DNA from 2 places in the Streptosporangium sp. NPDC049078 genome. Region 1 is predicted to be linked to the other one. Evidence: predicted binding sites of a transcription regulator. Region 1 holds the regulator's gene; the other holds the start of a gene.
The links. Region 1 encodes HrcA, which represses chaperone genes, less so after heat shock. Its sites were predicted from a motif close to TTGGCACTCTCNNNNNGAGAGTGCCAA; they were not measured.
Positions count from the first base shown of each region.

Region 2: a site for HrcA is predicted at 4,835-4,861, ahead of AB0B90_RS23325 (FmdB family zinc ribbon protein). Genes of this name have one in related genera too.

Region 1 is NZ_JBEZEL010000002.1:269,273-276,580, forward strand. Features, by position in the region: gene AB0B90_RS04185 (PhoH family protein) at 1-208, opposite strand, end outside; gene AB0B90_RS04190 (histidine triad nucleotide-binding protein) at 301-651, opposite strand; gene AB0B90_RS04195 (SigE family RNA polymerase sigma factor) at 936-1,415, shown strand; gene AB0B90_RS04200 (hypothetical protein) at 1,412-2,113, shown strand; gene AB0B90_RS04205 (16S rRNA (uracil(1498)-N(3))-methyltransferase) at 2,237-2,968, opposite strand; gene dnaJ (molecular chaperone DnaJ) at 3,131-4,273, opposite strand; gene hrcA (heat-inducible transcriptional repressor HrcA) at 4,288-5,301, opposite strand; gene AB0B90_RS04220 (hypothetical protein) at 5,484-6,272, shown strand; gene AB0B90_RS04225 (DUF3097 domain-containing protein) at 6,330-7,145, shown strand; gene AB0B90_RS04230 (DUF4870 domain-containing protein) at 7,170-7,308, shown strand, end outside.
Region 2 is NZ_JBEZEL010000013.1:178,593-185,900, reverse strand. Features, by position in the region: gene moaC (cyclic pyranopterin monophosphate synthase MoaC) at 1-144, opposite strand, end outside; gene glp (gephyrin-like molybdotransferase Glp) at 245-1,432, opposite strand; gene galU (UTP--glucose-1-phosphate uridylyltransferase GalU) at 1,438-2,337, opposite strand; gene AB0B90_RS23335 (5-formyltetrahydrofolate cyclo-ligase) at 2,363-3,025, shown strand; gene AB0B90_RS23330 (potassium/proton antiporter) at 3,212-4,717, shown strand; gene AB0B90_RS23325 (FmdB family zinc ribbon protein) at 4,890-5,261, shown strand; gene AB0B90_RS23320 (S-methyl-5'-thioadenosine phosphorylase) at 5,435-6,247, shown strand; gene AB0B90_RS23315 (RcpC/CpaB family pilus assembly protein) at 6,419-7,024, shown strand; gene AB0B90_RS23310 (hypothetical protein) at 7,223-7,308, opposite strand, start outside.

The DNA of each region.
Region 1 (7,308 bases):
TCTCCTCGGGGCTGCCGGTGACGGTGATCTCGTTGCCCCGGACGTGGATGTCGGCGCGGAAGGCGCCCTCGATGACGCGCAACAACTCGTCGCGCGAGCCCAGCAGGCTGACCATCGACTGATCGTCCGGAATAACCACCTTCGCCTGGGTCCGGCTGGCACCCCGGGACCTCGGCGGCGTTCTGCTGGAATCGTTTGTCTCGGACATGAGCGGGCCTTACGGCCTGTTCGCCTCCAGATATAGGCGCGGAACTTCAACGCCATGCTATCCGCGATCGTCAAGATCACGCCTACCGGTTTTCAGCCGGGCGGCCACTGCAGGCCCCGCCCGCCGATCACGTGTCCGTGCACGTGGAAGACGGTCTGGCCGGCACCGGGCCCGGTGTTGAACACCAGCCGGTAGCCCGACTCGGCGACCCCCTCCAGCAGGGCGACCTCGTGCGCGGCCTTGATCACCTCGTCGGCCAGGCCGTGGTCGGCCGCGGCGAGGGCCGCCGCGTCCCGGTAATGGTCCTTGGGGATCACCAGCACGTGGGTCGGCGCCTGGGGATTGACATCGCGGAAGGCCAGCGCGCGATCGGTCTCGTAGACGATCTCCGCGGGAATCTCCTTGGCCACGATCCTGCAGAACAGGCAGTCGGCTTCGCTCACCATGACAGGCACCATACCGCTGAGGACGTTGTGAATCGGTGATGGTTCCCGTCCGCAAACAAAGATCCGCCCGGATATGGTGGGTGTGCAAAACTTCAACCACGACAGCCCTTTGCGCACAGCAATATATGGCCGCCTGGCGAGGACACGACTGGGTCATGCCCCCTAATGAACCGGAAGAGCGTAAACCCTCTGGGAAGGCCAAGCGTCCCACTGATGTGACCACCGAGACCCTCGTGGCCGACAGGTCGCTCGGGGCGGTGCCCGTCGGATGGGACGCCGACATGGCCGTTACCGCGCTCTACAGCGCGCACTATCGGTCACTTGTCCGTCTCGCCGTCTTGCTCGTCCGCGATATGGCAACCGCGGAGGAGGTCGTGCAGGACGCGTTCGTCGCCATCCATGGCGCCTGGCGCCGACTGCGCGACACCGACAAGGCACTGGCCTACCTGCGACAGTCGGTCGTCAACCGATCACGTTCGGTGCTTCGGCATCGAGCGGTCGTCGAGAAGTACGCGCCCAAGGGCATGCCCGACGCGCCGAGCGCCGAGAACGGCGCGATCGGCGAGTTCGAGCGTTCCGCCGTCATCGAAGCGCTGCGCGGGTTGCCCGCACGCCAGCGGGAGGCCCTGGTCCTGCGTTACTACGGAGACCTGTCCGAGGCGCAGATCGCCCACGCGATGGGCATCAGCAAAGGCGCGGTCAAGAGCCACACGGCTCGTGGCATGGCCGCCCTACGAACCTCACTGGAGCAACTGTCATGACCGACTCCCCGGATGAGTACGGCGAGCTGCTTCGCCGCGCGCTCAGCGCGGAGGCGAACTCGGTCGTCCCCTCCCCGGACGGGCTGGAGATAATCCGCGGCCGCATCGAGCGGCGCGGACTCCGCGGGCTGATGTGGTGGCGTGCCGGAGCCTCCGTCGCCGGTGCGGTCCTCGTCGCGGCGACCGTCGTCATGGTGGTTCCCCAGTTCCGCGAACAGGTGATCCCTCAAGTGAGCACCGAAGGGGTCAAGTACGCCGAGTCGACTCCTCCCGTCGACGGGTCCGCCACCTCGCGCCCCCCTGCGGCCTCCTCGCAGCCACCGTCCGCCCACGCCCCGCTTCCGACTCTCGACAGGTCGGGCGGCCCCGGCGCCACCATGCTCCCGCCGACGCCCACACCGTCCAGGAGCGCGGCGTCCAGCACCCGGCCGTCCAGGACCGACTCGGCGCCGACGCCCCGGGCTGCGCCGACGCCGACGCCGACCTGCCCCACTCCCCCCGACAGCCCTGAGGTCGAGCCCAGCGGGATCATCAGCAAGTGCGAGGAGATCGAGGCGACCCCGACGCCGTCGCGATCGAGGCCACCGGCCCCCTCGGAGAGCCCGTGCTCGCCCGACGAGTGCGCCCCCTCGAGCGACGTGTCGCCCCCCATGCCGACGGAGGCGAACACCCTGGCTCCGGCCCCCATCCAGAACTAGCGCGGTAACCGGTCACGGCGAGCCGTGACCGGTTTTTGTCTCACGGCTGCCGAGAACCTCACGGCGCGGATCCCCCGGGCCCCGTGGTCGCCGTGCGATCGGTGGCGCGCCGGCAGGGGCGTCCTACCAGCGGCCACTGCGCGTCTGGAGCACCGCCGCCGCGACGACGCCGGCCGTCGAGGTGCGCAGCACCGTCGGCCCGAGCAGCGCGGGCACCGCCTTGGCCTCGCGGAACGCGGCGATCTCCTCCCCCGACACCCCGCCCTCGGGTCCGACCACCACGACGATGTCGCCGCCCGCGGGGAGAGGCAGGCCGGACAGCGGGGAGGTGGCCTCCTCGTGCAGTACGACGCCCAACGCCGCCGCCGACAACAGGCCGGCCACCTTCGCGGTGGACGCGAGCTCCGTCACCTCCGGCAGGTGAAAGCGGCGCGACTGCTTGCCCGCCTCGCGCGCCGTGGAGCGCCAGCGGGCCAGCGCCTTGGCCGCCCGCTCGCCCTTCCACTGGGTGACGCACCTCGCCGCGGCCCAGGGGACGATCACGTCGACCCCCGCCTCGGTCATCATCTCCACGGCCAGCTCGCCCCGGTCGCCCTTGGGCAGGCCCTGGACCACGACCAGGCGCGGCGACGGCACGGGCACGTCGTGGCGGCGCAGCACCTCGACCCGGAGCGAGTCCCTGCCCGCCTCGGTCACCACACACTCGGCGACGGAGCCCGCCCCGTCGGTCAGGTCGAGCCGCTCACCCGCCCGCAGCCGCCGTACGGCCGCCGCGTGGCGCCCTTCGGGACCGCCGAAGACGAACTCCGGCCTGGCCAGGTCGGCCGGGTCCGCCAGGAAGACCGGGACGGTCATGGGCCGTCCGGGCGGACCGCCCCGAGGTGCCCCCGGCAACGCGACCGGGACGACGCCTCGGGACGGACCCGACGCCCCGGCCGGGAACCCGCACCGGGCAGGGTGCGGGCCGGACCGTGACGACGCGACCGGAAGCGGGGCGGAGCGGCCGTTGAGACCTGGTCAGCGGCCATTGAAAGCGTCCCGCAGGCGGGAGAAGAAGCTCTGCTGACCGGGGGCGAACTTACCGGGCGGGCGCTCCTCGCCGCGGAGCCTGGCGAGCTCCTTCAGGAGCGCCTCCTGCTCAGCGTCGAGGCGGGCGGGGGTCTCCACGTTCACATGGATCAGCAGGTCGCCTCGGCCCGTCTCGTTCAGCCGTTGCACGCCCCGCCCGTAGAGGGGGATCGTCTGCCCGGACTGCGTGCCGGGACGGATGTCGAGCTCCTCGGCGCCGTCGAGCGTCTCCATGGTCAGGATGGTGCCGAGCGCGGCCGCGGTCATCGGGATCTGCACGGTGCAGTGCAGGTCGTCGCCGCGCCTCTCGAAGATCTCGTGGGGACGCTCGACGATCTCCAGGAACAGGTCTCCGGGCGGACCCCCGCCCGGGCCGATCTCGCCTTCGCCGGCGAGCTGGATGTGGGTGCCGTCCTCGACACCGGCCGGGATGCGGACCTTGATGGTCCGGCGGGTGCGGACCCGGCCGTCACCCGAGCACTCCTGGCAGGGGTTGCGGATGATCGATCCGAAGCCGCCGCACTGGGGGCAGGGGCGGGAGGTCATGACCTGGCCGAGGAAGGACCGGGTGACCTGGGAGACCTCTCCCCGGCCGTGACACATGTCACAGGTGTCGGGGTGGGTGCCGGCCGCGGCCCCTGAGCCCGTGCAGACCTCACAGACCACGGCGGTGTCGACGACCAGCTCGCGGGTGGTGCCGAAGCCCGACTCGCGCAGGTCGAGCTCGACCCTGATGGTCGCGTTGCGCCCGCGGCGGGCACGGGAGCGGGGGCCTCGGCCACCGCCTCCACCGGCCGCGCCGAAGAAGGCGTCCATGATGTCGCTGAACGGGAAGCCAGCGCCGAAGCCCCCGGCGCCCGCACCGCCGCCCGCGGCGAACGGGTCGGCACCCATGTCGTACATCTGCCGCTTGCCGGAGTCGGACAGGACCTCGTAGGCCTGTGTGATCTCCTTGAAGCGCTCCTGAGTCTCAGGATCGGGGTTGACGTCGGGATGCAACTCGCGTGCCAGGCGGCGGTACGCCTTCTTGATCTCTTCCGCACTGGCGTCACGGCGCACCCCGAGGGTGCCGTAGTAGTCGCTCTTAGCCACTTTTCGTTGACCTCTTATGATGCAGCCAGAATCTGGCTGACGTAGCGTGCCACCGCGCGCACCGCGCCCATCGTGACCGGGTAGTCCATTCGCGTCGGGCCCAGCACACCGAGCCGGGCGAGTTGCTTGTCCCCGGAACCGTATCCAGCGGCGACGATGGATGTGCCCTGGAGTCCGGTGTAGGGGTTCTCCGAGCCGATCCGCACGGTCAGCGCGGAAAGGTCCGAGGTCTCACCGAGCAGTCGCATGAGCACGACCTGCTCTTCCAGGGCCTCCAGCACGTCGCGGAGCCCGACGGTGAAGTCGGCTCCCGCGAGGTTGGCGGCCCCGGCAAAAACGATCTTCTCATCATGCCTGTCCACCAGGGACTCGAGCAGTACGGACAGGATAGTCGCCGCGAGCGGTCGATCCTCCGCGGGCAACCGCTCCGGCAGATCGGCGACCCGGTCGGGAACGCTGGTGAGCCCGCATCCGTCGAGGGAGGCGTTGAGCATCGCACGCAGGTGTGCCACGCGCTGCTCGTCGACGACGTCGGGCACCTCGATCACGCGCTGCTCGACCCTGCCGGTGTTGGTGATCAGCACGAACATCAGCCGGCGCTCGCTCAGCGGCACCAGCTCGACGTGCCTGACCGTCGAGTGGGTCAGCGTCGGATACTGCACCACGGCGACCTGCCGGGTGAGCTGGGCCAGCAGCCGCACCGTCCGCATGACGACGTCGTCGATGTCCACGGCGCCCGCGAGGAAACTCTCGATCGCCTTGCGTTCCGCGCTCGACAGGGGCTTCACCTGCGAGAGCCTGTCGACGAAGAGCCGGTAGCCCTTGTCGGTGGGCACCCGGCCGGCGCTGGTGTGGGGTTGGGCGATGTAGCCCTGCTCCTCCAGCATCGCCATGTCGTTGCGGATCGTCGCCGGGGACACCCCCAGGTTGTGCCGGTCCGCGAGAGCCTTCGACCCCACCGGTTCGTTGGTGGACACGTAGTCCTCGACGATGGCGCGGAGCACGGCGAGCTTGCGGTCGTCGACCAACGTGGTCACCTCCCTGCCTGCGTTCAGAGGGAAACACGAGGCTTGGCACTCTGTGTTCCCGAGTGCCAAGTGTACGGCCCCCGCACGGAAGGCGCGATAAGCGAAAGCGGTGGATGATGACGGCAAGCCTTTGTCAAGTCAACTGCTATCGCGATCCAAGCGGTACCCACCACAATTTGCACATGTCCAACGATTTCGGTTCTTATCCGGGCGACGCCTCCCGCGGCCCCGGTCACGGCGGCCCTCAGCAGCCGTATGGTCAGCAGTACGGCCAGCAGCAGCCCGGCCAGCAATACGGCCAGCAGCCGTACGGCCAGCAGCCCCCCTCGTACGGTTACGCCCCTCCCGGTTACGGCGCCCCGCAGGGACCGCCCCCCAGCGGAAAGATCAAGCCTGGCATCGGGTGGATCGTCGGGGTCTGGTTGCTCGCCCTGGTCAGCATCGTCGTCGGCATCGGCGGCTTCGCCGGTGGCATCCTCGGCGCGGTCACCGACGCGGCCCCGACGCGGACGTTCGCCCCCGGCGAGACCGCGACGGTCGCGCTCGACCCGGCGGACAAGCCGGCGATCTACGTCGCCACCGGCGGGCCCACCAAGTTCGAGTGCACGCTCACCGGCGGTACGAGCACGCCCCGCCTGCAGAAGCCGGACATCCAGCAGACCGTCGCGGGATCCGACGGCGTCACCTGGGAGATGGGCCTTCGGGTCGGCGTGGACCAGGCGGGCGACTACCAGGTCCAGTGCTCCGCCGACCCCGCCGACGGCACGACCTTCGGCGTGGGCAGGGAGCTGTCCGCCGACTCGCTGGTGGGCGGGGTGGCCGCCCTGTTCTTGATCCCCGGTATCGGGATCCTGCTCGCCATCGTCGTGACGATCGTCGTGCTGGTGAAGCGCAGCGGCGCCCGCAAGCGCCAGGCCGCCGCCGCGTCGTCGATGGGGCAGTGGGGACAGCCGGGACCCTACGGCAGGTGACGCCGGTGTTTGCTAGCGTCCCACCTGATCCCCGGCGAGAGAGGGTGGCGGTCGGTGATGTACGAGCGTGACGTTCTGGCGGGAGACTGGCGGCGCCCGCGCAGGGGGACGATCCCCCAGGTGCCCGCGGAGCTCGACCTGGTCGTCGAGGACGCCGACGGCGGCTTCTGTGGCGCCGTGGTGGCCTGCGACAAGGAGGCCGTCACCCTGGAGGACCGCTTCGGGCGCCGGCGGGTCTTCCCGCTGGAGCCGGCCGCCTTCCTTCTGGAGGGCAGGGTCGTGACACTCGTACGACCCGCCGCCGCGTCGCGTGGCCCGAGGCGGAGCGCGTCGGGTTCCATCGCGGTCGAGGGCCTGAGGGCCCAGGTCGCGAAGGAGAGCCGGATCTACGTGGAGGGCGTGCACGACGCCGCGCTCGTGGAGAAGGTCTGGGGGCACGACCTGCGGGTCGAGGGCGTGGTCGTGGAGTATCTGGAGGGGGTCGACCACCTGCCCTCGATCGTCGAGGAGTTCGGCCCGGGGCCGGGGCGGCGGCTGGGTGTGCTCGTCGACCACCTCGTCCCCGGTTCCAAGGAGAGCCGGATCGCCGCGCGGATCTCCTCACCGCACGTACTGATCGTCGGGCACCCTTTCGTGGACGTCTGGCAGGCGGTCAGACCGCACGCGCTCAGGATCCCCTCCTGGCCGTCGGTGCCCCGCGGGGTGCCCTGGAAGGAGGGTGTCATCGCCGCGCTGGGCTGGAATGTGGAGCCTGCCGCCGCATGGCGCCGCATTCTCGGATCGGTCACGACATATGCCGATCTGGAGCCAGAGCTCCTCGGCCCCGTCGAGGAGCTGATCGACTTCGTGACGGTTCCGGACGAGGACGGATAGGCCGTCAACCCATCAGGAGGGGACATGAGCGAGAACCCCGAAGGCCCATCGGCCGACGACCCGACGCGGCGGGTCGGCAACCCTCCGCCGGACCACTCCTGGCCGGGGCAGAGCACCCCACCCCCGGACCAGGGATACGGGCCCGGCGGCCAGGGTCACCCCC
Region 2 (7,308 bases), on a different contig from region 1:
CTCGCCGGAGCGCAGCAGCGCCACGGCTTCGGCGGAGAGCAGCACCCTGCCGGTCGCGGTCGCCGTACGAACGGAGACGTCCTTGGCCGAGACGTCCACCATGCGCGCCGCGCCGGTCTCGTCGATGTGGGTGAATCCGGTCACTTCGCTCCGCTCCCCGCTCGTTCGTAGGCTCCGCTCCCGCTCGTTCGGGGAGAGGCGACCTCCACGGTCCTGCTCGTTCAAAGGTTCCGCTCCCGCTCGTTCACAGGGGGATGACCTCCACGTCCGCGCCCTCGGGGAGCTCGGTGACGTCCTCGGGCACCACGATCAGCGCGTTGGCCGAGGCGAGGGCGGCGAGCTGGTGGGAACCCTGCCCGCGCACCGGGCCGACCGTACCGTCGCGCCCGAGCACGCCGCGCAGGTAGGAGCGCCTGCCGGCGGGTGAGCGGATCGGGCTCGTGGTGACCGCCCGTACGGTCGGCGTGGGTTCGTCGGGCAGGCCGTTCATCTTGCGCAGCGCGGGCCGGACGAACAGCATGAACGACACGAACGACGAGACCGGGTTACCGGGCAGCGCGAAGATCGGTATTTGGTCCTCGCCGACCACGCCGAAGCCCTGGGGCATGCCCGGCTGCATCGCGACCCGTTCGAAACGGACCGTGCCGAGCGGGCCGAGCGCCTCCTTGACCGGCTCGTACGCCCCCATCGAGACGCCGCCGCTGGTGATCACGAGGTCGGCCCGCAGGAGTTGCGCGTCGAGCTGGTCGAGGAAGCCGGCGGCGTCGTCGCCGACGATCCCCGCCCGGTAGCCCTCGCCGCCCGCCTCGCGGACGGCGGCGACGAGGGTGAAGCTGTTGGACTCCCAGATCTGGCCGTCTCCCAGCGGCAGTCCGGGCTCGACCAGCTCGGCCCCCGTGGAGATCACGACCACCCTCGGGCGTGGCCGTACGAGAACCCTGCGGCGGCCGACACCGGCGAGCACCCCGAGCTGGGCGGGCCCGATCGGAGTGCCCTCGGGCAGGACGACGTCACCGGCCCGCACGTCCTCTCCGGACCTGCGGACGGCGTTCCCCTTCTCGGCGGGGCGGCTGATCGTGACCTGCGCGGTGCCGCCGTCGGTCCACTCGACCGGGACCACCGCGTCGGCCCCGGCGGGCATCGGGGCCCCGGTCATGATCCGCATGACCATGCCGGGGCCGATCGCCTGTACTCGGCCGTCTCCGGCCGCGATGTCGTCGATCACCGGGAGCGTCACCGGGGCGTCCGCGACGTCCTCGGCCCGCACGGCGTAGCCGTCCATCGCGGAGTTGTCGAAGGGGGGCAACGGGATCGGGGCCGTGACCTCTTCGGCCAGCGTGGTGCCCTGTGCCCGTTCCAGCTCCAACTCCAGCGGGGCGAGCACCCGCACGGTGCCCAGGATGTCGGAAAGGTGGTCGTCGACTGATTTCATGGAGCTCATCGCGAGGCCAGGAACTCCTTGAGCCAGGGCATGAACTCCGGCGCCAGGTCAGGGCGTTCGGCGGCGAACTGCACCACCGTACGCAGGTAGTCGATCTTGTTACCGGTGTCGTAGCGGCGGCCCCTGAACAGCACGCCGTGCACCGGGCCGCCCTGGTCGTTGCCGCGCCCGGCGAGGGTCCGCAGGGCGTCGGTGAGCTGGATCTCGTTGCCGCGTCCCGGCGGGGTGTTCTCCAGGACCTCGAAGACGGCCGGGTCGATCACGTACCGGCCGATGACGGCCCAGTTGGACGGTGCCTCGTCCACCGGGGGCTTCTCCACCAGGTCGGTCACCCTGACCACGTCGTCCTCGCCGGTGGGTTCGATGGCCGCGCAGCCGTACAGGGAGGCCTGCTCCTGGGGGACCTCCATGAGGGCGATCACGCTGCCGCCGTACGTGCCGCGCACCTCGATCATGCGCTTGAGTAGCTCGTCTCGGGGGTCGATGAGGTCGTCGCCGAGCAGGCAGGCGAAGGGGTGGTCGCCCACGTGCTGCTTGGCGCACAGGACCGCGTGGCCGAGGCCGCGTGGCTTGCCCTGCCGTACGTAGTGGAGGATGGCCAGGTCGGCGGGCTCTCTCACCTGGGAGAGTCGCTCGTCGTCTCCCTTGGCCTCCAGGATCTCCTCGAGCTCGTGGGCCCGGTCGAAGTGATCCTCGATGGAACGCTTGTTCTTCCCGGTGACCATGAGGACGTCGAGCAGCCCGGCGGAGACGGCTTCCTCAACGACATACTGGATCGCGGGCTTGTCGACGATGGGCAACATCTCCTTGGGCGTCGCCTTGGTCGCCGGGAGAAAACGGGTGCCCATACCCGCTGCGGGAACGACGGCTTTCGTCACAGCTTCGAAGTCGGCCATAACCAAAACCATAGTGGAGGGACCTGTGGACAAGCAGACGCTGCGTACCACAATCGAGGGGGCACGCGCCTCGATGTCCGACGAGCAGCGGCATGCGGCCTCCGTCCAGATCAGGGAGTCCCTGCTGGACCGTCCCTGGGTCCAGATGGCCGGACTGGTCGCGTGCTACTGGTCGGTCGGTACCGAGCCCGCGACGCACGGGCTCGTCTTCGCCCTGTGGAAACACGGCGCGACCGTGATCCTGCCCGTGCTCCGCGACGACGACGATCTCGACTGGGCGGTGTACGACGGCCCGGACACCCTCGCCCCCGGCCGTTTCGGGATCATGGAACCGGTCGACACCAGGCGCGGGGTCGACGCCATAAGGACCGCGGCCCTGGTGATCGTGCCCGCGCTCGCGGTGGACGTCTCCACCGGCGTACGGCTGGGCAGGGGCGGGGGCTCCTACGACCGGGCGCTGGCCAGGGTCGGCCCGAACGTGCCGACGGTGGCGCTGCTCCACGAGGGCGAACTGCTCGGCGGTGCTCGCGGTGCTCGCGACAGCGGTCTCGACGACGCTCTCGACAGTGGTTTCAACGGCGCTCTCGACGGCGCTTTCGAAGGGGTGCCCGCCGAGCCCCACGACGTCCCGGTCCGCTACGCCGTGACCCCCTCGGGAATCTTCAGGACCGCCGCCGCCGGAGTGTGACCTATCGCTCAGCCGCCCGGACTCCCTCAGAAGCCCGAGCGAAGTGCCCCGACGGGATCGACCTGCGAAACCCCCGCCGGGTACGGGATAGAAGGCGCCGGAACGTGCCGAGAGGCGTCCGCCACCTGGTCGTGACGGCCTTTGCGAATACGACACAATGGTCCCCGGAGTGAGAGAGGGGGCCAGATGGGACTGGACGTCTGGCTGCTTCTCGGCGCCGGGATCGTCATCGCGGCCATCGTCGCGGTGCGGGTCGCCCACCGGAGCGGACTGCCCAGCCTCCTCATCTTCCTCGGCTTCGGGCTGATCGTCGGCGAGGCCGGGTTCGGGTTGCAGTTCGAGGACCCGCGGCTCGCGCAGCAGATAGGCATGATCGCGCTCGCGATCATCCTGGCCGAAGGTGGTCTGACCACCACCTGGAGCCACGTCAAGGACGCCATCCCCACCTCCCTGGTGCTCGCCACCGTCGGCGTGGGGGTGAGCATCGCGGCCGTCGCGGTCCCGGTGCACCTCATCCTCGGCATGGACTGGCGGACCGCGTTCCTGCTCGGCGCGATCCTCGCCTCCACCGACGCCGCCGCCGTCTTCTCCGTACTGCGCCGCCTGCCCCTGCCGCCGCGCCTCGCGGGCATCCTGGAGGCCGAGTCCGGCTTCAACGATGCCCCCACCGTGATCGCCGTCATGCTGCTGAGCACCGCCGCCTCTCCCAGCCTGGGGGTGGCGCTGTTCGACGTGTTCTTCGAGCTGGCGGTGGGTGCCGCCGTCGGCCTCGCGGTCGCCCCGCTCGGCGCGTACGCGCTGCGCCGCATCGCGCTGCCCGTCTCGGGCCTGTACCCCATCGCGGTGCTCGCGCTCGCGTTCGTCGCCTACGGGGGAGCCGTGCTGCTGCACGGCAGCGGCTTCCTCGCGATCTACCTCGCGGCGCTGGTCATGGGCAACTCGCAGATGCCGCACCGCGCGGCCTCGCGGGGCTTCGCCGAGGGCGTGGCCTGGCTCGCCCAGATCGGCCTGTTCGTGATGCTCGGGATGCTGGCGAGCCCTTCCGAGATGCCGTCCTCGCTCGTACCCGGCCTGGTCGCCGGGCTGATCCTGGTCGCGGTGGCCCGCCCCGCGTCGATCATCGTCTCCGCGCTGCTGACCCGGCTGCTCGGCATCGACCGGCTGGGCTGGCGGGAACAGGCGTTCCTGTCGTGGGCCGGATTGCGCGGCGCGGTGCCCATCGTGCTCGCGACCATCCCGTGGGCGGCCGACTCCGTCCCCGACGGCACCGCCAAGTTCGTGTTCAACGAGGTCTTCGTGATCGTCATCGTCTACACCCTGCTGCAGGGGCCGACGCTGCCGTTCGTGGCGAAACTCCTCAAGCTGACCAGGCCGGAGGAGGCCCGCGACCTGGAGGTCGAGTCGGCGCCGCTGGAGGAGCTCAACGCCGACCTGCTCCAGGTCAAGGTGCCGCCGACGTCCAAGCTGCAGGGCGTGGAGATCTTCGAACTGCGGCTGCCCAGGGACGCCCAGGTGACGTTGATCGTGCGGGAAGGCCGTTCGTTCGTCCCCTCCGACTCCACGAGGATCAGGGTCGACGATCAGCTCCTCGTCGTCGCCACGGCCGCCTGCCGGGACGTGGTCGAGCGCCGGATGCGCGCGATCAGCCGCAGGGGCAAGCTCGCCGGATGGTACGGCGAGAAGGGGACGTGACGCCCTCGCAGGCCCTCTGAGCAGGGGATTCACCCTCGCCACGGCCTCATCCGATCGGAATGTGGCTACGGAATGCGAGGACCCCGACTCGCGTTTAAGCTTGTCAGCTGCATACCATTAGCAGTCGCGCCACTAGAGTGCCAATCGGCGCGGATCACACGAGGAGGAGAGCGTGCCCACCTACCAGTACGCCTGCACCGCTTGTAACAACCAGTTCGAAATCGTCCAGAAGTTCTCCGACGATGCTCTCACCGAGTGCCCGAGCTGCGCGGGCGACCTGCGCAAGGTGTTCTCCGCGGTCGGCATCGTCTTCAAGGGCTCGGGCTTCTACCGGACCGACAGCCGGTCGTCGTCGTCGAGCACCGTGGCCTCCGCGAACGGCTCGTCGAGCGCCTCGGGCTCCTCCGACTCCGGCTCCTCGAAGTCCTCCGACTCGTCGAGCTCGTCCTCGTCTTCTTCGTCGTCCTCGTCGTCGAGCTCCTCGACCTCGTCGGACTCCAAGCCCGCGAAGGCCGCGAGCAGCACGGCCGCCGCGGCCTCCTGAGCCGCGCGCCCGGAGCCGTTCCCCAGCCCTCTTGCCCCCGTCCCCTTCACCACCTCCCCGCCCTCAACCCCCTCAGCCTCGTCAACCCCCGATGATTACCCGACGAACTCGGTTATCCACAGGCCGTCATCGGGGGTCCTCAGCGGTCGGTTCGTGGCGCTAGCCTCAGCTTCATGGTCACTCGCGCGGACATCGGGGTCATCGGCGGCTCTGGTTTCTACTCCCTGCTCGACGACGCCACAGAAGTCGAGATCACCACGCCGTACGGCCCGCCCAGCGACGTCGTCACCGTCGGCCGCATCGGAGGGCGTTCGGTCGCCTTCGTGCCCCGCCACGGTCGCGACCACCGCTTCCCACCCCACCGCATCCCCTACCGGGCGAATCTGTGGGCGCTGCGTTCCCTCGGCGTCCGCCAGGTCCTCGCCCCCAGCGCGGTCGGCTCCCTGCGCGCCGAGATCGGTCCCGGCGCCCTGGTCGTTCCCGACCAGCTCGTCGACCGCACCATCGGCCGCCCGCAGACCTACTACGACGCGGGCGGCGTCGTCCACGTCTCCTTCGCCGACCCCTACTGTCCCCTGGGCCGTGCGGCGGCCATCTCCACCGCGCGTTCCGCCGAGGGCTGGGAGACCGTCGACGGCGGCACCCTGGTCGTCATCGAGGGCCCGCGCTTCTCGACCCGCGCCGAGTCCCGCTGGTTCAGCGGCAACGGCTGGTCGATCGTCGGCATGACCGGCTTCCCCGAGGCGATCCTCGCCCGCGAGCTCGCCCTCTGCTACACCACGCTCTCCCTCGTCACCGACCACGACGCCGGGGTCGAGGCGGGCGAGGGGGTCACCCACGAGGAGGTCCTCTCCTTCTTCGCCACCAACGTCGGCCGCATGCGCTCCCTCATCGGCGACGTCGTGGCCGCACTCCCGGAAAAACGCACCTGCCCCTGCCCCGACGTCCTGGACGGCCTCAAGCTCCCCTTCGAGCTCCCCGGCTGACCGTTTTTCGTAGCGGCCGGGCTGTGCCGTGGCGGCCGGGCCGTAGTCGCGCCGGGCCGCAGCGGCCTGGCCTTGGTCCACCGTCACTCCGTCACTCCGTCACTTCGCGGAGTGATCCCACCACCCATCGCGGGCACCGCGCCGCCCGACTCCCCACCCCTGGAGTCAGCCATGCGCGCTCTGCGCCGCTTCCTCGGCCGTCGTCACCGTCTCATCGCGACCCTCGTCGCCGCTTCGGCGATGAGCTGCGCCATCCTCGCGCTGCGCCAGGACACCGCCTCGGTGACCGTCCTGGTCGCCGCGAGGGATCTGTCCGGAGGCGTGCTGGGGACGGCCGACCTGATACCGGCTCCACTGAGACCCGGTACGGCCCCCGACGGCGCCCTGAGGCCCGGCACGCCGTTCGCGGGAAAGGTCCTGACGGGTCCCGCGAGGCGGGGGGAGCCGCTGACGGACGTCCGCCTGCTCGGCCCCGGCCTGCTGGCCGCCCACGGTCGGGGAACGGTCGCCACCCCCGTACGGGTCGCCGATCCCGAGACCGCGCGCCTGCTCTCGCCGGGTGACGTGGTGAACGTGCTCGCCGCGACCTCGGCGTGGGAGGGCACCGCCCCGGCGAGCGTCGTGGCCGAGGACGTCACGGTCCTCGCCACCCCGGGTGGGGAGTCGGAGCGGGGTGCGCTCGTCGTGCTGGCCACCACACCGGCCCAGGCCACCGAGCTCGCCTCCGCCCAGGCCGGCGGGCGGCTCTCCATCACGATCGGCCCCCGCGCGGGATGAGGCTTCCCGACGGGACTTCACCATGGCCGCCTCCCGCGCGGGTGAGGCTTTCCGACGCCCCTCCGTCACGACCGCCTCCCGCGCGGGGCGAGCTCTCCCGACGACGCCGCTCCGGCGCGATCGGCTGGGGTGGACCGTACGGCGACCGGCGAGGGTACGGCGGCCGGGGCCTCTCCCGGCCACAGCCGCCGTACCCGCTCAGGAACGGTCGGTCGTCTCAGTGATCGTCCAACGCTGGACGATCGCGGTCATCTCGGCCTCGCGCATCTGGGACTTCAGGCCCT